3 regions of the Arthrobacter sp. 210 2 genome follow, and region 3 is predicted to be linked to each of the others. Evidence: riboswitches for the same ligand, from Rfam matches in the RefSeq annotation. Region 3 holds a riboswitch; each other region holds the start of a gene.
What was found. Region 3 has a riboswitch for thiamine pyrophosphate ahead of thiC (phosphomethylpyrimidine synthase ThiC). Riboswitches for the same ligand answer to the same signal wherever they lie in the genome.

Region 1 (6,942 bases), on a different contig from region 3:
GTCCGTTCCGTTGAGCCGCCACCGTCCGATCCCTGCTACGGCCGTCGCGGCGGCCGCCAGTAACAGGAAAACCGTGAGGCGCGCCCTTCTGGGGAGAAGGGTGCCCCCGAGGATGGCCGGGAGCAGGGCAAGTTCCGCGGCCAGGCGACGGGGCTGCGCGAAGTCGTCGTACGCCTGCCGGACGCGCTGCTTCAGGAAATGCCTGGCGCGGGGCGGCCGGCGCGCCACGAACAGGTCCGGAACGATCTTTTCCCGTCCGCCGGCGGCTGTCACCGTCCGGATCAGCTCAAGGTTTTCGAACAGGACGGGTTCGTAGCCGTCCGTGGCCAGCAGGGCGCTTCGGCGCAGGGCCAGCGTGCCGGGGAAGTCGGCGGACCAGGCCCGGTTGATCAGCGTCCGGGACGTGTCCCAGCACGCGTGCCAGGGCAGGGGGTCGAAATAGTTCTGCGGGCGCACTACGTCCGCCGTCCCCAGGTGACCCACGACGGCGGCGAGGGACGCGCGCGTGTAGCGGACGTCGTCGTCGGCGATCACCAGAATCTCTGCCGTGGCGGCGCGGATGCCTGTCATCACCCCTGCCACCTTGCCGTTGCCGTGCTGCCCGCCGTCATTTCCCGGTCCCGCCGGCTGATCGGGGCGGATGTGGCGGACCTCCGGCGGGAACTGCTCCCGGTGGCGGGCGAACAGGTCCGGGGCTGAACCGTCCACCACAATGACCGGTATCCAGGTGGCCAGGCGTTGCAGGTAGGCCACCAGGTCAGGGAGGCCGGAGTCGTCGGCCCAGCGCAGGGGAAGGATGTACTCGGCCGCGTCGAGGCCTTGCTCCATGGCCTGGGACGTCATGCTGCCGCCGGCACTGCCGCCCTGAGCGAAGACCGGCCGTGTTCCCAGGACGCCAGGAGGTGGGCGGACAGCCTGGTGTCGATCGCCATCACCGCGGTGGCACCGAAAATGACGTCATCCAGCAACCCGGGCTCGGCCTCCACGAGGCCGCCTGCCAGGTCCCGGCCGGCGATCTGCTCGTGTACGGCATCTGCCTCGACGTGCTCGTCGAAATAGTGGGTGACGTCCGCATCGAAGCCGTGCCGGCGGAAGCCGTTGCCGTACAGGCGGTTGGGCTGGGAGGACGTCATTTCATAGATGGCCAGGTGCCCGGTGATGGCGCCGCGGAGCCGCCGGTTCAGTCCGCAGAGGGACATCAGGTTCACGGCGGCCAGGGAGATGGCCGGGACGGCGTTCACGTACGCACCGTAGTGGTCGTCCATCCCCAGGCCGCGCATGGTCCGGGCGAACAGGGCGCTGTGCATCCGGTCCGGCCGGCCGCCGCCATACTCGTCTGCCTGGATTTCCACCAGGGCGGCTTTCGCCCGGCCGCTCAGCCGTGGAATGGCCCAGGTGTGCGGGTCCGCTTCCTTGAGCTGGTAGATGGATTTGTGGATCAGGAACTCCTTGAGCTGCCCGAGGCTTGCCTTCTTTGCCACAAACCGGGAGACGCTGGGGCCGGTGTCCCGGGCCGCCAGGCCGAACAGGACATCGGCAACTGCGTCGCTGGTCAGGTCGGAGCCGGCCGGAAGGTCCAGATCCCCGCCGGCCTCCCGGGCGGCGAGGCGCAGGGCTTCCTCGAAGGGCTTCTCCAGCATTTGCCGCACCTGGATCAGCCCGGGTTCCCACTCCCACTCGTCCTGCACGCCTTCCAGGCCGGAGTAATGCAGCTCGTAGAGGCAGAAGAGGGCCAGCTGGACATCATCGTCGCCGATGATGTCCGTGACCCCGGCCAGCTTCCCGCCGACCAGCCGGCGCAGCCCGGAAAGGGACTCGCCGGCGCTGCCCGGCTCTCCTGCCAAAACCCCCAACAGGGCGCTGCTGATGGGGCCTCTCGGTTCCGGAAGTTTCATGGTGCTCCTTGGGTTCGGGCGGTGTGCCGGTGCGGTGCCGTCTGCATTGACGGCCCGTCAAGAAAGGTCAGTTGCCACGGCCGGCGGCGGGAGTGCGCGGGGACAGCATGATGGCCAGGGCGATCATGGCCAGGCCCAGGACGAGGTGCAGCCAGTTGTCCGCACCGTTCTCCGGGATGAAGTTTGCCGGCGTGTTGTCTCCTATGAGGAGGCCATACAGCCAGAGCACCAGGTAGATGACCCCGCCGTACGTGAAGAAGTTCCTGGCCTGGCGGTGGGTCCGCGCCATGAGCAGGCCGGCGGCGCCGAAGAGGCAGTGGACAAGGTTATGGAGAATGGATACCTGGAACACGCCCAGCAGCAGCGCCCCTGAACCGGGCCCTGCGAAACCGAGGGAATCATAGTTGCGGGTAACTCCGGGGACGAATCCCAGGATGCCAACGAGCAGGAATACGGCGCCGGCGGCAACGGCAGACCACTGCAGGGCGGTTCGGACGCCCGGTGGGCGGGTGCTGACTGCCATGTCCTGTACTCCTCTCACGCCTGAAACAATATAGTAAGCATGATTACTAATAAAAGCTAAGCAGGCTTTGTTTCTGCGTTGAGGGATGCGGAAACATTCCCCGTTCCGGCCTTTTCTTACGCCGGACCGGTCCAGGTGTAGGGGTTGGGGTGCTGCCCGGCAGTGCGGCCCTGCTCGTACCCCTGTTGCCATGCCTTGCCGACGGCGGACACCAGTTCGGCCAGCAGCGGATAGTAGGGATGGTCCGGGCCGATGAAGATCATCTCGTCCTCGGCTTTGTCCAGTGCCGCCCGGACGGCATTGTCAGCGGGCCTGCCGGTCATGCCGAGCCGTCTGCCCCTGCCGGGCGCAGCACCTCACGCATAGCCTCCACCACCAGGTCATGGTCCTGCATCTGCGGGAGCCCGGAAACGGTGACGGTGGCCACCGCGCCCACACCGGAGACATAGACCGGGAAGGACCCGCCGTGCGCGGCGTACAGGGTTTGGTCGAACCAGCCCTGGTCCTCGATCCGACCGCCCCGAAGCCGGCCGCGAAGCCCCACCAGCAGCGAGGGAACCTCATACCGGGCGGCGGTGCGCTGCTTCGCCCGGATCCAGTGTTCGTTGTCCGGGGTGGCGCCGGGCAGGGCCACATGGAACAGGACCTGATCGCCCTTGGTGATGTCGATCGCGATGGGCAGGCCACGCTCCTTCCCCAGTTCCACAAGGAGAAGTCCAAGGTTCAGCGAGTCGTCCAGGGAGAAGCCGGGGAACTGGAGCTCATGGATCTCCCCCTCGATGCGGCCGATGAGGGCCTGCAGCGATCCTTCCGGCTGCGCGGCGTCAGAGTCCGGATCGAAGTCGGTCACATGCGGCTGATTAGCAGTCATGGCCCACAATCTACCCCTGTCCCGGTGTAAACTGGACTCCGCCCAGCAGGGCAGTTCTACCCAAGCATCATTCCATTCAGAGCATTACTTAACGACAGGGGAGCGCCGCCGTCGGGCACTGGCCAAGGCCGGGAACCGCAGGTGGGCGCTGAGAGTGCGGACAGCCGCAGACCCTCGAACCTGATCCGGTTAGTACCGGCGCAAGGGAGTCGAGTTCTCGAAGTCCGGCAACGGCAGTAGCCGCTTGCCGTGCTTTCCCCTCCTGTTTCCCAGGAGGATCACATGAGCACTGCAGCAATCAAAAAGACCACCAGCAAGTCCTGGCGTGTCGTGGACATCGTGGTGGCGGCCCTGATCGCCATCGCCGGCGGCGTCATCTTCTGGGCCTGGTCCCAGGGTGCGGCCGCGGTTTCCGCGCCGATGAACGCCGTCTACCCGCCCCTGACCGGGCTGATCGCCGGCGGCTGGATGATCCCGGCGGTGTTGGGCATGCTCATCATCCGCAAGCCCGGCGCGGCACTGTTCTGCGAAACCGTCGCGGCCACCGGTGAGCTCCTGATGGGATCGCAGTACGGCGCCTCGGTGCTGTTCTCGGGCTTTGTCCAGGGCCTTGGCGCGGAGATCATTTTCGCGATCTTCGTGTACAAAAAGTTCAACCTGCCCGTTGCGCTGCTCGCAGGCGCGGCGGCGGGCCTCTTCTGCGGCCTGAACGATTCCTTCGCCCCGTGGGGTTGGAACATCGCCTACTCGGGCGGCGACAAGCTGGCCTACATCATCTTCACCGCGATTTCCGGTGCCATCATTGCCGGTGCACTGTCCTGGATCGCCACCCGGGGACTGGCCAAGACCGGGGTGCTGAGCTCCTTCGCCTCGCGCAAGGCAGCAACGGAGCCCGTCCTCTCCTGATGCAGGCACCTTCGCACCAGGCCGGGGCCGGAGCAGTGCGGCCGGCGGCCATCACGGCTCGCGGCTGGGGGTGGCGGCATGCCGGCCGCCCCAAGCCCGCGGTCCACGGCCTTGACCTCGACATCGCGCCGGGGGAGCGGGTGCTCCTGCTCGGCCCTTCCGGTGCCGGCAAATCCACCCTCCTGCATGCCCTTGCCGGGGTTCTGGGCGACGCGAACGACGACGGCGAGGCGGGTGATTCGGACGAGTCAGGTTCGCTGCTCGTCGACGGCGCGTCCCCCCGCGGGCAGCGCGGCCATGCCGGGCTGATGCAGCAGGACCCCGAAACACAGGTGGTCCTCTCCCGCGTAGGCGACGACGTCGCCTTCGGCGCCGAAAACCTTGCCGTGCCCCGTCATGCCATCTGGACCCGCGTGCACGAGGCGCTTGACGACGTCGGCCTGTCCCACCTGCCGCTGGACCATCCAACGTCGGCCCTGTCCGGCGGCCAAAAGCAGCGCCTCGCGCTGGCGGGCATCCTTGCGATGCGGCCCGGGCTGATCCTTTTGGATGAGCCCACCGCCAACCTGGACCCGGCGGGCGTGCTGGAGGTCCGCGACGCCGTGGCCCGGTGCCTGGACAAGACCGGCGCAACGCTGGTGGTGGTGGAGCACCGGGTGTCGGTCTGGAAGGACCTGGTGGACCGGATTGTGGTCTTGCAGCCCGGCTCGGCCTCTGATCCTGCGGTACTGCTGGACGGGCCTCCGGACCAGGTGCTGAGTGAGGCGCGGACCTTGCTGATGGCCGCCGGAGTGTGGGTGCCCGGTTATGTGCCTGCCACGCGTGCCCGTGCTGTCGTGCCGGCCGCGGGGACGGGAAATCTCCTGCTCGCCGCCGAAAAGCTGGCAGTGTCCCGGGAACGTCCGCGCCGCAGCGGGTGCCGCAGGATCCCGCCAGTCCCGGTGCAGGAAGACATCACCGCGCAGGTGCGGTCCGGCCAGGCGCTGGCTGTGGTGGGACCCAACGGTGCGGGAAAATCTACGTTCGCCCTGACCCTCGCGGGGCTCCTGGAGCCGGTTGCCGGCAAGGTTTCCGCCACCACCGACTTGAGCCGGGGAGCGGGAATCGACCCCTACAAGTGGAAAGCCGAGCAGCTGATCGAGCGGGTGGGGACGGTGTTCCAGGAACCCGAGCACCAGTTCGTTACCGGCAATGTGCTCGATGAACTGCTGTTCGGGCCCCGGCACCTGGGGCACGGCGAGGACCGCGTTGACGAACTGCTGGAACGGCTGCGGCTCACCGCGCTGGTGGACGCCAACCCGTACACACTTTCCGGCGGGGAGAAGCGGCGGCTCTCCGTGGCTACGGTCCTTGCAGCGAGCCCGCAGGTCCTGGTGCTGGACGAGCCGACGTTCGGCCAGGACGCCAACACGTGGGCGGAACTGGCATCCTTCCTCTCCGAACTCCTGGACGCGGGCACCGCAGTGGTGTCGGTGACCCACGATGCCGAATTCACCGCCGCGCTGGGCGGGACGGAGCTGCGGATGGCTGCAGCGGAACGGGTGGCACCATGAGGCAGCAGCTGAACCTGCGTGGCAACCACGCCCTCCTCACCCGCGCCAATCCGCTCAGCAAAGTGGCCGCCGTCGTCCTCATCACGGTGGTGCTGGCACTGTCCATCGACTGGGTCTCGGCCTCGGTGGCGCTGTTTTTTGAGTTCCTGCTGTTTCCGCTTGCCGGCCTGACCCTGACGCTGCTGTGGCAGCGTGGCTGGCCGCTCATTCTCGCCGCTGCCGTGGGCGGCTGGAGCACCTCCATCCTTGCCGCGGACAGCGGACGGACCCTGATCGACGTCGGCATCTGGACCATGAGCGAGGGTTCCCTGGAGACGGGAATCGGGTTCATGCTGCGGGGCCTGGCCATTGCCCTGCCGGCCGTGCTGCTCATGAGCTGCACGGATCCAACCGACCTCGCGGATGCACTGGCGCAGAAGGCCCGGTTGCCCCACCGTTTTGTGCTGGGCACGCTGGCCGCGATGCGGTTGGTGGGCCTGATGGCTGAGGAATGGCAGACCATCGGCATGGCGCGCCGGGCCCGGGGCGTGGGCTCGCGGGGCACAATTGTGCAGCGCGTGAAAGCGACGCTGGGGCAGAGCTTCGGCCTCCTGGTGCAGGCGATCCGCCGGGCGTCACGGCTGGCTGTCACCATGGAAGCGCGGGGCTTCGGCGGTGGAAGCCGGACGTGGGCCCGCGAGTCCACCTACAGCCTTTTGGACGCCTGGGTGCTGGCGGGAGGCCTGCTCGTGGCGGGCCTGGCCGTTGCCGCGGCTCTCTCTGCGGGCACGTGGAACATGGTGTGGCTGGGAAGCTAGGGTTCCTGCTTGCAGGCATGGTTGTAGTCGAAACCCCGCGCCACGAACTGCGTCAGGACCACCTTGCCGCCGCCCGTTAGCGGAGCCTTTGAGCAAGCGCCGGCCGCCCGGTAGGCGTTGCGGGAGCCCGCCAGCCAGCTCGGCAGCGGGTAGAGGTTGCTGGAGCTGCTGACGCTGCCCACGATCCGGCCCCACTGCAATGCGGTGGAGTAGAGGCCCACGCCTTCCACCCCAATGCTGTGGAAGAAGTCCGTCATGCCTTCCAGGACAGCCCGGTTGGCGTCCTTGTCGCTGGACCAGGTGTTTTCAGTCTCAACGTCCAGCCACCAGACATAGTCCGCCGGGTTGCTGATTCCGCGGATGTAGGCGTCGTCGTAGGCTTTGGCATAGCCGTACA
Region 2 (6,942 bases), on a different contig from region 3:
CCCCGCAGTAAAGTGGAGGTAACTGCAATGGAAAGAAGGACAACCGTGGTCCCTGAAGCACGGGCTGAACGCCCGCCCGCCGCCGAACCGCAAACCTCCCCGCGTCCAGCAGGCCAGCGCTCCGCCCGGCTTCCCCGCGATGAGCGGCGCGCCCAGCTCCTTTCCGCCGCGCAGGAAGTCTTCGTAGCCAACGGCTACCACGGCGCCGCGATGGACGAGATCGCCGAAACGGCCCACGTCAGCAAACCGGTCCTGTACCAGCACTTTCCCTCCAAACGCGAGCTTTACCTTGCACTGCTGGAAAGCCACCTTGCGTCCCTCACCGAGCTGATGCTGGGCGCATTGGACTCCACCACGGACAACAAGGAGCGCGTGAAGGCCGTCATGCGCGCCTACTTCCGCTTTATTGCCAACGATGACCAGGCCCACCGGCTCGTGTTCGAGTCGGACCTCATCAACGATCCTGACGTCAGCTCACGCCTGGAGACCTTCAACCGGACCTTCGCGGACGCCATTGCCCGCGTCATTGCCGGCGACACCAAACTCCCCCACCTCGAGGCGGAGCTTTTGGGGCGCGGACTCGCCGGGATGGCGCAGGTCAGTGCCCGCTACTGGCTCGAAACCGACGGTAATCTTGACCTCGATGTGGCCAGTGACCTCATCTACCGTTTAGCTTGGCGCGGAATCTCTCGCTTCCCCAAAGAGTCCTAGACTACAAATAAGACATCACCAACGAACTTTGACTGGCTGGGAGGCCCCCTGTGGAAATTAAGATCGGCGTTCAGAATGTTGGCCGCGAGATTGTGCTCGAATCGGCGCAGGACGCAGACACGGTGGCCAAGGTTGTGGGCGAAGCCATCAACGCCGGCAGCGAGCTGCGCCTGACGGATGACAAGGGACGCCTGATCATTGTTCCCGGAAATGCCCTGGCTTATGTGGAGATCGGCGCCGAAGAGGTCCGCCGCGTAGGGTTCGGCCAGTTCTAGCCCAGTCCCGCGCTGCCGCGAATCCCGAGGAGATCCGTTGCTTTCCCTGACCATCGTTGTGCTCGCCACCGTCGCCGCCGGCTTTATTGTCTGGGCGAATGACAGGCGGCATGCCAAGTACGGCGCCGGCCTTCCCGCCGGCGTAGCCGTGGGTGTAGGGGCCCTCACCTGGATCATCCTCATGGCCGCCGGCTTCGGCTACCGGCCGGGGCTGACCTGGGTTCCGTGGGTCCTGCCCATCGTGCTGGGCGCTGCGGCCGCCGTCGCGGCTGTTCTTTACCTGGGCCGCAGCCGCGCCCGGCAGGACACCCACCGGCTTACCGCGATCCTTCGGCGCTGAGCCTCGGTTTCTGTTGCACCTCATGCATGTGGCCGCCGTCCCGTTGGGACGGCGGCCACATGCTTAACGGCACAGCTGCTTGATCACGCGGCTGCCTAATGGTCCGGCGCGTATTTCGAAGGCTCGGCCACAGCCCCGGCCGCTGCCGCCGCGTCGCTTGCCCCGGCGGCCGCGGTGAGGTCCCGCCCGGTGACCTGCCCTCCGGCATCGTGGGAGGTGTAGCGGATGAAGACGCGGTTGTAGCGCCAGTCGAGGTCCGGATGGTGGTTTTGTTCCTCGGCAAGGCGTCCGACGGCGGCAATCACCTCGAGTGCGGCAGCCGCCGTCGGCGTCTTGAAGACAGTGACCAGGCCGCCGTCGCTGAAACGCCAGTCCGGCAGTCCGGTGAGTGCTTCGTCGATGCGTTCCCGGGGAAGGGCGTCTTTGGCGGCCACTGCTGCTCCTTGCATCAGGGCGCCGGCCGGTCTGATGGAGCAGGCCCTACAGGAACTCGGCCCGGCCCTCCATCGCCGACGACGCCAGCGCGTGCTCGCGGCGCGGTATCCGACCGGCCGCTTTCGCCAGCCTACCGGCGATGACAGCGTGTTTGAAGGCCTCCCCCATCAGCGCCGGGTTCTGCGCCCGGGTCACCGCGGTGGCCAGCAGCACCGCGTCACAGCCAAGCTCCATGGCAAGGGCGGCATCCGACGCCGTGCCGATGCCTGCATCGAGCACCACCGGGACGGAGGCGCGGGACACGATGAGCTCGATGTTGTGAGGGTTCAGGATCCCCAAGCCCGTGCCGATGGGTGATCCCAGGGGCATGACCGCGGTGGCTCCCAGGTTTTCCAGGCGAAGCGCCAGGACCGGATCATCGTTGGTGTACGCAAACACCTTGAACCCGCGGTTAACCAGCTGTTCAGTGGCGTCCACCAGTTCCACTGCGTCCGGGAGGAGGGTGTGCTCATCGGCGATGACCTCAAGCTTCACCCAGTCGGTTTCCAGTGCCTCGCGGGCCAGTTCGGCGGTGAGGACCGCATCACGGGCCGTGAAACAGCCGGCGGTGTTGGGGAGGACCCGGATGCCGTGGTCCACGAGCAGCTGGAAAAGCGAGCCCGTTTCCGCCGTCGAATAGCGGCGCATGGCCACCGTGGTCAGTGCTGTCCCGGATGCCAGCAGCGCGGCTCCAAGGCCGTCCAGACTTGGGGCGCCGCCGGTGCCCATGATGAGCCGCGATGCCAGGGGTACGCCGTCGATGACCAGCGTGTCGTCCATGCCGGAGGCGCCGGCCGGCGAGGTGGTGGTGGTTTCGGTCATGGTCTCAGCCTCCCTGCACTGCCGTGACGAGCTCGACGTCGTCACCGTCGGCGAGCGCTGTTGCGAACCATTGGCTCCGGGGTACCACCTGCGCGTTGTGCGCCACCGCCACGCCGAGTTTGCCGCCGTCGCGGGCCTGGCCGTCAGCGGCGAGGGGGCGGCCGGTGACCTGGCTGACGAGCATGGTGATGGAGGCCCCGTCAGCCACCGTATGTTGTTGTCCGTTCAGGGTGATGTTCATGCTGTCTCCTTGATGTTGAAGATGGTGGCGGCCGGTTCGCGGCCGGAAAACCGGCCCGGGTTGAAAGGTTGCCAGCGGACGTCCGCCGTGCCGTCCAGAAGGTCCCGGCAGATGGCCGCCGCTGCGGGGGCCAGGAGGACGCCGTGCCGGAAGAATCCGGTGGCAATGATCAGTCCCGCAACGTGTGCGGATTCCCCGGCTGCCGGATCGCCGGCCAGCGACACCCGGCCCAGCAGCGGGGCGTTGTCCGGGGTGCCGGGCCGAGCCCGTGCCGTGTATTCCAGCAGCTCGAGTTCGGCGACGGCGGGCACCAGGACCTGGGCATCCCGGAGGAGCTGGTAGACCCCGCCTGCCGATACGGCGCCCGCTGCAGCCCGGGCACCGGCCGCCGGTGCATTATGTGTCGCGGCAAGGGCGTCCTCACGCTGGGTGGCTCCGATCACCACCGTCCCGTCCTGCCGCGGGACGATATACACCGGGACGCCGTGGACCAGCCCGCGGACCGTTGAGGTTACGAGCGGCTGGAGCTGCCGGGGCACTGCCAGGCGCAGGATATCCCCGTACACCGGCCGCAGCGGCAGCTGCAGGCCGTCGGGCAGGCCCGCCAGGGCGGCGGCCTCCAGGCCGTTGGCAACAATCGTTTCGCGGGCCAGGACCGTGCCGCCGCCGGCGAGCCGGGCCCCGGCCACTGCCCCGTCCGCCCAGACCAGCCCGGCGGCCCGGTCCGGCACGGCGTAGCCGTCGATGGCCCCCGCCACGTCTGTTCCATTACTTTCGACGTCGGGGCCATGTACTGCGAGCGCGCGCCGGAGGCAGGACACCAGGCGCCGGGGATCCACTTGGTGGTCCGCGGGAGTGTCCAGTGCGCAGGCGATGGCAGGGCTGAGCAGCGGTTCCCGGCGCCGGGCCTCCCGGACAGTCAACGGCTCCACGGACAGGCCGCTGGCCTGCTGCACCCCGCGCAAATCCATCAGGGCGCGGCGGTCGGCGGCATCGGCACCCACGGCGAGCGTCGGCGTCGTGAGGTACCCGGGACTTTCGCCGGAAGCGGCGGCCAGTTCCGCGGCAAAGCCCGGCCACCGGGCGGAGGAGGCAAGCATGAGCTCCAGGAGGTCCTCCTCCTGGTAGTGCAGCTCGCTCACCGGCGCCAGCATTCCGGCAGCCGCCCAGCTGGCCCCGGCTCCGGGCGCGTCATCGATCAGCACGACGGACCGCCCGGACCGCCTCGCCTCCCAGGCGATGGAATGCCCAACCACTCCGCCGCCGATCACGGCCACGTCGGCACGGATGGTGCCGGATGGAGCCCCGGGCGGGGCAACGTTTGGGGTGCTCATGTGTCTCCTTCCCTACGCCGGCATTAACCGGATCAGGTCAAGCGGTCGGCTCTGACGCCCTCTCAGCCCGGCGCTTTATGACAGCTGCCGCGGGCTCCCGCAGTACGAGGCCAGTGTAGAGGAACTAGGCTTGCAGCCATGAATGTGTCCCAGTCCCCTGCCCCCGCTGCCGCAGTCCCCGCCGCCGATGCTTTTACCCATGCCGAAGGCACTGCCGGCCTGAACAGCGCCCGCCTTTACCTCTGCACGGATGCCCGCCGGGACCGCGGGGACTTCGGGCAGTTCGTGGATGCTGCCTTTGCCGGTGGCGTGGACATCATCCAGTTGCGGGACAAGGCCATCGAGGCGGCCGAGGAGCTGGAGCTGCTGGCGGTTTTGAAGGAAGCGGCGCAGCGCCATGGCCGGCTGTGGGCTGTGAATGACCGGGCGGACATCGCCGTGTTGTCCGGTGCGCCGGTGTTCCACATCGGTCAGAAGGACCTTCCGTTGGATGCAGCCCGCACCCTGCTCAACGGCAACGCCGCCATCGGGCTCTCCAGCCATGCCCCCGGGCAGGTGGACGCCGCCCTCGCTGCCGCAGCCGGACCGTCCGCGCTTGACTACTTCTGCGTCGGACCGGTCTGGGCCACGCCCACCAAACCCGGCAGGGCCGCCGTCGGACTGGACCTGGTGAAGTATGCCGCCGAAGCCTCGGCCGAGGCCGGGAGCGGGGTGCCCTGGTTCGCCATCGGCGGCATCGACCACTCCAATGTGGACCAGGTTGTGGAAGCAGGAGCGAGCCGGATCGTTGTGGTGCGTGCCATCACGGAAGCTGATGACCCTGCCGCCGCTGCCGCCGCCCTTCTCGCTGCCTTGGACGGGGCCACACCCTAAAGCCGCCGCAACACGGCGCAGCCCCGTGCGGCGTCAATGCCATGCAAAATCGGGGTTCTTCGGGCTAGGCTGATTTTCGTGTCACATCATCGGCTGGCTCCCAACGTCCACGAGCACAACAATGCCCTCGAGGAAGCCCTGGGTGCCCTGCGGACCGAACTGGAACTGCCCGGCCCATACCCCATACACGCAGTCAGGGATGCCGAAGCGGCCGTCGCGGCCTTGCAGCTGCCGGCCTATGACCTCACCGGGGTCGGGTTCATCACCATCGATCCTGCATCGTCCACGGATTTGGACCAGGCCCTGTTCATCGAGGCCGACGGCGATGGGTACCACGTGCTGTACGCCATCGCCGATGTTCCCTCCTTCGTGACGCCCGGCGGGCCCCTGGACGCCGAAACACGGCGCCGCGGCCAGACCTTTTATGCCCCTGACGGCCGGATTCCGCTGCATCCGGAGGTCATCAGCGAGGGAGCCGGGAGCCTGCTGCCGGGGCAGGACTGTTCCGCCTTCGTCTGGGATTTCCGGCTGGACAGCGCCGCCGAAGTCACCTCCGTCGCGGTGAAGCGGGCCCGCATGCGCAGCCGGGCCAAGCTCAGCTACAAGGGGGCGCAGGCTGAACTGGATTCGGGCAACGCATCCCCCGTCCTCCAGCTGCTCAAAGAGGTCGGCCTCAAGCGCGTGGAGCTGGAACGTGCCCGTGAAGGTGCCAGCCTGAACATGCCGGAACAGGAGATCGTCCAGCTTCCCGACGGCGGCTACCGCATCGCCGCCGCCCCGCAGCTTCCCGTGGAGGACTGGAACGCGCAGATTTCGCTGATGACGGGCATGGCCGCCGCGCAGCTCATGCTGGGGGGCAGGGTGGGTATCCTGCGCACTATGCCCGCGCCGGATGAGCGCTCCCTTAACCACTTCCGCCTGCAGACCGAAGTGCTGGGCAAACCATGGGACGGGGAGGTCAGCTACGGCGAATACCTGCGCACCCTGGACCCTACCGATCCCCGGCAGCTGGCCATCATGCATTCGGCGGGAATGCTGTTCAGGGGCGCCTCCTACACCGCCTTTGACGGTGTGGTCCCGGAAGACGCGGTGCAGTCGGCCATCGGTGCCGCCTACGCCCACACCACTGCTCCGCTGCGCCGGTTGGTGGACCGCTTCGTGCTGGTGATCTGCGAGGCCCTGAGCAACGGCGGCAACGTTCCTGGATGGGCGAGGGAGGCGCTGCCGTCACTGCCGGACATCATGGCAGGCTCCGACCAGCTGGCGTCCCGGATGGAGCGCATGGCCCTGGACACCGTGGAGGCGGCGCTGCTGGTCAACCACATCGGCCAGGAATTCGACGCAATCGTCATCTCCGGGTCCAAGCCGCAAAACGGCAACGGAAAAAACGGGAACGGAAAAAACGGGAACGGCAGGAACGGGAACGGCAACGGTGGTTCCGGAATCATCCAGGTGTCCGAGCCCGCGGTGACCGCCCGCTGCGCCGGCGAACTGGAGTCCGGCACTAAGGTCCGTGTGCGCCTGGTTTCCTCCGATATTGCCACCCGCGAGGTCCACTTCGAACTGGTGCAGTAGTCCCCTGCGGACACCACGCTTCAGGGCGCGGCAGGGCCGAAACCGGGATTTAGGCCGTGTACGGCTAGACTGGAGAAGTAGATATGGATGCCCGGTCGTTGATTTCCTTGATTTGAAACCAACAAGCCCGCCCCTACGCGATCTTGAGATTTGCCCGCTGGTCACCAGTGCCAGCATTTAGATAGCCCGCGATCGGCTTCCACTGGAATTGCTTGCGCGCCCGAGCGTGCTCCGGATCAGCCTCCCGGCCGGCCCGTTGAGCAGGCAGCGCCATTGCCCAAATGAATAAGGAAACTC
Region 3 (6,942 bases):
AGTTCGTCCGGCGGGTCTACGCCACGGACCTCCAGGAGCCGGTCACTGCCGAGGAGAAGCGCTCGGCAAGGCGGCTGCGGCTGCAGTCACCGTCGTGGGAGGCACCGCTGCACATCGTTCCGGGCGTCCCCACCCTGGTCCTGACCGGGGGATGGGAGCCCCTCTATGAGGAGATCGCCGGTTACCTCCGTGAGACGGGCGCCCTGCACCGCGTTGCTGCCGGGGGCCACCGGCCCCACGACTCACGGGACGGCGACCGCGCCATCCGCTCCTTCATCAGCGAGGTCAGCAGGACCGAGCCTGCCAGGGCCTCCTGACCCCGGCCAGCACGCAGCCTTCCCGTCCGGCCGGCCCCCAATTGCCGGCCGGACGGGAAACTCGAGGGGAGTCAGCTACGTCCCGCTGCCGGAACGTTCAGCTCCGGCAGGTACACCTTGGCCCCGGCGGCCATGAACTCCCGGCTCTTCGCGCGCATGCCTGAGGCCGCCTCGGCCAGGGCCGCCTGCGCCTCGGCGGACCCGTATTCGTCCCGGATGTCCTGGCTGATCCGCATGGAGCAGAACTTTGGCCCGCACATCGAGCAGAAGTGGGCAGTCTTGGCCGGTTCCGCGGGGAGCGTCTCGTCGTGGAAGGCCTCGGCCGTCACCGGGTCCAGGGACAGCGCGAACTGGTCGCGCCAGCGGAACTCGAAGCGTGCCTTGGACAGCGCGTCATCCCGCTCGTGCGCCCCCGGGTGGCCCTTGGCAAGGTCGGCGGCGTGGGCGGCGATCTTGTACGTGATGACACCGGTTTTCACGTCGTCCTTGTTGGGCAGGCCCAGGTGTTCCTTCGGTGTGACGTAGCACAGCATGGCCGTGCCGTACCGGGCGATTTCCGTGGCGCCGATCGCGGACGTGATGTGGTCATAACCAGGAGCCACGTCAGTGACCAGCGGCCCGAGTGTGTAGAACGGTGCCCCCTTGCAGAGTTCCTGCTGCCGTTCGACGTTTTCCCGGACCAGGTGGAACGGGATGTGCCCCGGGCCCTCCACCATCACCTGCACGTCGTATTTCCAGGCCCGCTGGGTGAGCTCGGCCAGCGTGTCCAGTTCCGCAAACTGCGCAGCGTCATTGGCATCCGCCGTAGCTCCCGGGCGCAGGCCGTCGCCGAGGGAAAACGCGACGTCGTACCTGGCGAAGATTTCACACAGCTCGTCGAAGTGCGTGTACAGGAAGTTTTCCTGGTGGTGGGCCAGGCACCAGCCCGCCATGATGGAGCCTCCCCGCGAGACGATGCCGGTGACCCGGTTGGCGGTCAGCGGAACATACCGGAGCAGGACGCCGGCGTGCACGGTCATGTAGTCCACACCCTGCTCGCACTGCTCGATCACGGTGTCGCGGAAAATCTCCCAGGTCAGCGCATTGGCTTCCCCGTTGACCTTTTCCAAGGCCTGATAGATGGGCACGGTGCCGATCGGGACGGGGGAGTTGCGGATGATCCACTCCCGGGTGGTGTGGATGTCATCGCCGGTGGAAAGGTCCATCACGGTGTCGGCCCCCCACTGGGTGGCCCACTGCAGCTTGTCCACTTCCTCGGCAATGGAACTGGTGACGGCCGAATTGCCGATATTGGCATTGATCTTGACCAGGAAGGCCTTACCGATGATCATCGGCTCTGACTCGGGATGGTTGATGTTGTTGGGAATGATGGCCCGCCCGGCCGCGACTTCACTGCGGACCAGCTCAACGTCGCAGTTCTCGCGCAGCGCTACGAAGCGCATCTCGGGGGTGATGATGCCCTGCCTGGCGTAGTGCATCTGCGTTACCGTCTTGCCCTCGACGGCGCGGCGGGGCACCGGCTGGGCCCCCTGCCACTCGGCGGAGGCGGCGCCGCGGCGGACAGCCGAGCGGCCGTCGTCGAGCAGGTTCCGCTCCCTGCCGCCGTACGCTTCAGTGTCGCCCCGCGCCACGATCCATCCGGACCGGAAGGGGCTGAGGCCGCGAACCGGATCGCTGCCCGGTCCGGCCGTCCGGTAGGTCCGGAATGGCCCGTTCGGTTCCCCGTTGGGGGACGGCTCCAGGGCAATTTCCGTTACGGGTATCCGGATTCCCGACTCTGCGTCTTCGATGAACGCCAGCGAATGCGACGTCAGGGACTGGGTGACCTGGCCTTCCGCCGCCCCACCGGCCACGCCTTCGCGGGACTGATTCAGGGCAGGGTCCAGCTGTTCATTGGGTGTATTCAAGGAATACTCACTTCCTTCGCCGGCATTACCCGGACAGGTTCAACGGTCGCAGGCTGCGTCAGCCCGATCTCAGCCCCTGCAGGGGCACCCGTGTGGTCAGGAAGAAAGCTACCACAGCCTTCCGGGAGGGGCTTGTCACATGGCCGGTGCTAGCCTGACTGGCGGGAAAAGGAGTCCAATGCCGGAGATCATCGAATTCAGCGGCCCGGTGCTTGCCGGGCCGGACAGCGAGCGGCGGGGCCTGTGGTCCGTTGACGGGCTGTTGACCTTCACACGCCCGCAGCAGGTGCCGGACAAGGTGCTGGAGGGCTGGGTCCTGCCAGGTTTCGTGGATGCCCACTGCCACATCGGGCTCGGACCCGGCGGCCCGGTGGACGCTGCTGCCGCCGAAGACCAGGCCCGGGCAGACCTGGCGGCCGGCACCATGCTGGTCAGGGATGCCGGCTCCCCGGCCGACACCCGCTGGTTGCAGGGCGGCCGGGACTTCCCGGTGCTGATCCGCGCTGGACGGCACGTTGCCCGGACCCGCCGATATCTTCGCGGTTTCGCCGACGAGGTGGAACCGGAAGGCCTTGTGGAAGCCGTTCGCAAGCAGGCCCGCGACGGCGACGGCTGGGTCAAGCTCGTGGGGGACTGGATCGACCGCGGCATTGGCGACCTGGCGCCGTCCTTTCCCTCCGCCGTCGTGCGGGACGCGGTACAGGCGGCGCATGACGAAGGCGCCCGGGTCACCGCCCACTGCTTCGCTGAGGACACCCTGGACCAGATGCTGGACGCCGGCATCGACTGCATCGAGCATGCCACCGGACTCCTGCCCCGGCATCTTCCCCGGTTCGCCGAACAGGGAGTGCCGATCGTCCCCACACTCATCAACATCGCGACGTTCCCGGACATCGCCGCCCAGGCCCGGCTCAAGTTTCCGCGGTACGCGGACCACATGCTGGCGCTGTGGGAGCGGCGGATGGAGCGGGTGGCCGAAGCTTACGGGGCGGGCGTGAGGATCTTCGCCGGTACGGACGCCGGCAGCGTCATCAACCACGGAAGAATCGCGGACGAGATTTTGGCCCTGCATGAGGCCGGACTGCCCATGGCCGCTGCACTGGACGCAGCCTGCTGGTCAGCCCGCAAGTGGCTCGGTGCGGACGGCGTCCACGAGGGGGCGCGCGCCGACGTCGTCCTCTGCAGCGAGGATCCGCTGACGGTACCCCGGACGGTCAGCCAACTCGCCCATGTGGTGCTGGGAGGCCGCATTATCCGTTGAGCATATTTCCGGGCCGAAGCACTTGGAATAAATTGAAGCTTCAAGTAATTTTAACTGTGACAGGTCGCCCCATCCCGACGGCCGCCAGCACAGGGAGCGTTCAATGACTGCAGAAGCCACCAGCCAGGATCTTCTTCCTGCCGACCTCACCATGGGCACCGTCATGCTCAAGGTCGGCGACATGAAGGTCATGACCGATTACTACCAGCGCGCCCTTGGCCTTGAGGTGGTCGCCGAACAGGACGGCGGGCTGTACCTGGGCCGGCTGCAAAAGCCACTGGTCCATCTTGCGCCCGCGCCCGGGCTGAACCTCCCGGGCAGGGGAGAAGCGGGCCTGTTCCACACCGCCCTGCTGTTCGAGGACCAGGCCTCCCTCGCGGCGACCATCGCCACCGCCGCCCAATACGAGCCGCGGTCCTTCACCGGGAGCGCCGACCACCTGGTCAGCGAGGCCTTCTACTTCAACGACCCCGAAGGCAACGGCATAGAACTCTACTGGGACCGGCCCCGCAGCAACTGGTCCTGGAACGGAACCGACGTGGTCATGGACAGCCTGGCCCTGCCGCCGCAGCGGTACCTTGAGCAGCACCTGACGGAGGATTCCCTGGAAGGGCAGCACAGGACGGCCGCAGGAGTGGGCCACGTCCACCTCCAGGTGGGTGACGTGCAGTCCGCGCGCGATTTTTACGTCGGTGTCCTGGGGTTTGAAAAAACGGCCGGATGGCATGGCCAGGCCCTCTTCGTCTCCGCCGGCCGTTACCACCACCACATGGCCATGAATGTCTGGAACAGCCGCGGCGCGGGGCCGCGCAAGGACACGCTGGGCCTGGGTGAAGTCCTCATCGAGGTGCCCGCGGGTGACGACGTCGGCGCGCTGGCGGACCGCCTGAAGGTCGCCGGCGTGCGGGCCCACCACACCGGAGCCGAACTGCGGTTTGAAGACCCCTGGCGGAACAGCATCCGGGTAGCGGCACGCTGACCCGGGCGTTCCCGTACTAGGCTGAACCCGAACGGCCGGGCGGCAGGCATTGCTCCCGGCCGGCACCACCGTCAACGGAAGAAGGGTACTTCCCATGGGCTTCACCGAGATCTTTGTTGCCACCCATGACGCCGCGCTCAAGCGTGCCGGCGTCCTGGACGAAGGCGGCAGTGCACCCGCCGACCAGGCCGTCCGCATCCCGGGGGTCAGTGATTTCGAAGTTGAACAGCTGGGGGACCTCGCCGGAACTGCCGTGCACGCCGGCGGTGCCGACTATGAACTGACCATGGTGGACGTGTCCAGCGATTCGCTGCTGGCCGTCCCGCCGGCCATGGTCCGCGCCCTGGCGGACCTGCTCTCGTATGAAACCGAAGGCGAAGGCAACATCCTTCATGATGTTGCCGCTCAGTGGGCAGCCCAGGACGACATGCCCTTCGACGCAAACCAGGCGCGGACCTACGTGCAGCAGCTGGCTGAACTGGCCGGCAGCGTCGACGATTCGGAGCGGACGGGGCTCTACGTCTGGTCCGCCTGAGCGGCCCGCCCCCGGCCATCTTCCGGCCGCCGCTGTGTCAAGTCGAAATCCCGTCGCTGATCTGGCACAATAAACAGGTACTCGATCTGCGTGGCCCCTCTCTCCGCGTCCGGATCCTGTCCTTCGAACCCGCAAGTACGGCCCGCCCCACGGGTGCAGAAAGCCGGGTTCACCCCCTTTTCTGAAACAGGAGTGACCACAAAAGTGGCCGTAAAGATTCGCCTTAAGCGCTTTGGCAAAATGCGCGCACCGTACTACCGCATCGTTGTCGCCGACTCACGCACCAAGCGTGACGGCCGTGCCATCGAAGAAATCGGCAAGTACCACCCCACCGAAGAGCCCTCATACATCGAGGTCAACTCCGAGCGTGCCCAGTACTGGCTGTCCGTCGGCGCCCAGCCGTCCGAGCAGGTTGCAGCCATCCTGAAGATCACCGGTGACTGGCAGAAGTTCAAGGGCCTGCCGGGTCAGGAAGGCACCCTGAAGACCAAAGCTGAGAAGGAAGCCTTCGTTGCCCCGGAAAAGGGTTCCGTGATCATCCCGGAAGCCATCACCAAGAAGGCAGCCAAGTCTGACGCCGCCGAGGCCGAAGCAGAGACCACCGAGGCTGAGTAAATTGCTGGCAGACGCGCTGGAACACCTGGTCCGGGGAATTGTTGATTCCCCGGACGATGTCAAGGTCAGCTCGAAGAGCAACCGCCGCGGGGACACCCTCGAGGTGCGCGTTCACCAGGATGACCTCGGACGGGTGATCGGCCGCCAGGGCCGCACGGCACGCGCGCTGCGCACCGTTGTGGCAGCCCTGGCCGGCGGCGAACCGGTAAGGGTTGACGTCGTCGACACCGACCGCCGCCGCTGAGCGTCCGGCAACATCAGTTATGCTCCGGCCCCTCCACCATCAGGTGGAGGGGCCGGAGTGCTTTTCCCGAACAACCGCAATCCACACATTGGAACAGAGGAACACATGCAGCTTCAGGTGGCCCGCATTGGCAAGCCCCACGGCATCCGCGGGGAAGTCACGGTCCAGGTCCTGACCGATGCCCCTGGGGACCGGTTCGTCCCCGGCACCGAGATGGTGGTTGACCCGGCGGCCCTGGGCCCCCTGACGGTGAGCAGTGTGCGGTGGAACAAGGACATCCTCCTGCTCGGCTTCGAAGAGGTGGCAGACCGCAACCAGGCAGAGACACTGCGCGGCGCCAAGCTCTTCATCGAAACCGAGGAGCTGGATGAGGGCGACGACGAAGGCTGGTACGAGCATGAACTCGTTGGACTCGAGGCCCGGGTGGGCTCAGACGTGGTGGGCAAGGTTGCCGCGCTCAACACCGGGACCGCGCAGGACCTGCTCATGGTCACCACCCCGGAAGGCAACGAAATCCTGGTTCCGTTTGTCGAGCAGATTGTTCCCGAGGTCAACATCGAGGAAGGGTACATCCTCCTTACGCCGCCGGCCGGCCTTTTCGAGCTGAACGCGGAGGCCGAAGCAGCCCACTCGGAACCAGAAGGCAACGCCTAAATGCGCATCGACGTCGTCAGCATCTTTCCCGAGTACCTGGCACCCCTTGAACTCTCGCTGATCGGCAAGGCCCGGCAGGACGGAATCCTGGACCTCCACGTCCACGACCTCCGCAGCTTCACCACCGACAAGCACCGTTCCGTGGACGATACGCCCTACGGCGGCGGCGCGGGCATGGTCATGAAGCCGGAACCCTGGGCGCAGGCCCTCGCCTCCATCGCCGACGAGCGGCCCCGGGCCGAGGGCAAGCCCGTCCTGATCGTCCCCTCGCCCGCAGGGGAGCGGTTCACCCAGAAGCTGGCCTACGAACTCGCGGAGGAAGAGCATCTTGCTTTCGCCTGCGGGCGCTACGAGGGAATCGATGAGCGCGTGATTGAGTGGTCACGCGAGCACTTCGATGTGCGGCCGGTCAGCCTGGGGGACTACGTCC

Region 1: it holds a riboswitch for thiamine pyrophosphate, as region 3 does, so the genes downstream of both, AC5RWA_RS10785 (ECF transporter S component) here and thiC (phosphomethylpyrimidine synthase ThiC) in region 3, are expected to answer to the same signal.
Region 2: it holds a riboswitch for thiamine pyrophosphate, as region 3 does, so the genes downstream of both, thiO (glycine oxidase ThiO) here and thiC (phosphomethylpyrimidine synthase ThiC) in region 3, are expected to answer to the same signal.

What each region holds. Positions count from the first base shown of each region.
Region 1 is NZ_JBNHIE010000004.1:263,392-270,333, reverse strand. Features, by position in the region: gene AC5RWA_RS10810 (glycosyltransferase family 2 protein) at 1-843, opposite strand, end outside; gene AC5RWA_RS10805 (iron-containing redox enzyme family protein) at 840-1,895, opposite strand; gene AC5RWA_RS10800 (DUF4383 domain-containing protein) at 1,963-2,418, opposite strand; gene AC5RWA_RS10795 (hypothetical protein) at 2,535-2,741, opposite strand; gene AC5RWA_RS10790 (heme-degrading domain-containing protein) at 2,738-3,289, opposite strand; TPP riboswitch at 3,376-3,514, shown strand; gene AC5RWA_RS10785 (ECF transporter S component) at 3,572-4,195, shown strand; gene AC5RWA_RS10780 (ABC transporter ATP-binding protein) at 4,195-5,748, shown strand; gene AC5RWA_RS10775 (energy-coupling factor transporter transmembrane component T family protein) at 5,745-6,545, shown strand; gene AC5RWA_RS10770 (glycoside hydrolase family 25 domain-containing protein) at 6,542-6,942, opposite strand, start outside.
Region 2 is NZ_JBNHIE010000007.1:24,441-31,382, reverse strand. Features, by position in the region: gene AC5RWA_RS14045 (TetR/AcrR family transcriptional regulator) at 46-711, shown strand; gene AC5RWA_RS14040 (DUF3107 domain-containing protein) at 762-986, shown strand; gene AC5RWA_RS14035 (hypothetical protein) at 1,024-1,326, shown strand; gene AC5RWA_RS14030 (4a-hydroxytetrahydrobiopterin dehydratase) at 1,422-1,760, opposite strand; gene AC5RWA_RS14025 (thiazole synthase) at 1,807-2,622, opposite strand; gene thiS (sulfur carrier protein ThiS) at 2,627-2,863, opposite strand; gene thiO (glycine oxidase ThiO) at 2,860-4,197, opposite strand; TPP riboswitch at 4,190-4,308, opposite strand; gene thiE (thiamine phosphate synthase) at 4,336-5,070, shown strand; gene AC5RWA_RS14005 (RNB domain-containing ribonuclease) at 5,149-6,645, shown strand.
Region 3 is NZ_JBNHIE010000010.1:103,144-110,085, forward strand. Features, by position in the region: gene AC5RWA_RS17410 (alpha/beta hydrolase) at 1-317, shown strand, start outside; gene thiC (phosphomethylpyrimidine synthase ThiC) at 389-2,224, opposite strand; TPP riboswitch at 2,219-2,326, opposite strand; gene AC5RWA_RS17420 (amidohydrolase family protein) at 2,403-3,485, shown strand; gene AC5RWA_RS17425 (VOC family protein) at 3,589-4,464, shown strand; gene AC5RWA_RS17430 (hypothetical protein) at 4,559-4,999, shown strand; gene rpsP (30S ribosomal protein S16) at 5,204-5,614, shown strand; gene AC5RWA_RS17440 (RNA-binding protein) at 5,616-5,858, shown strand; gene rimM (ribosome maturation factor RimM) at 5,964-6,512, shown strand; gene trmD (tRNA (guanosine(37)-N1)-methyltransferase TrmD) at 6,513-6,942, shown strand, end outside.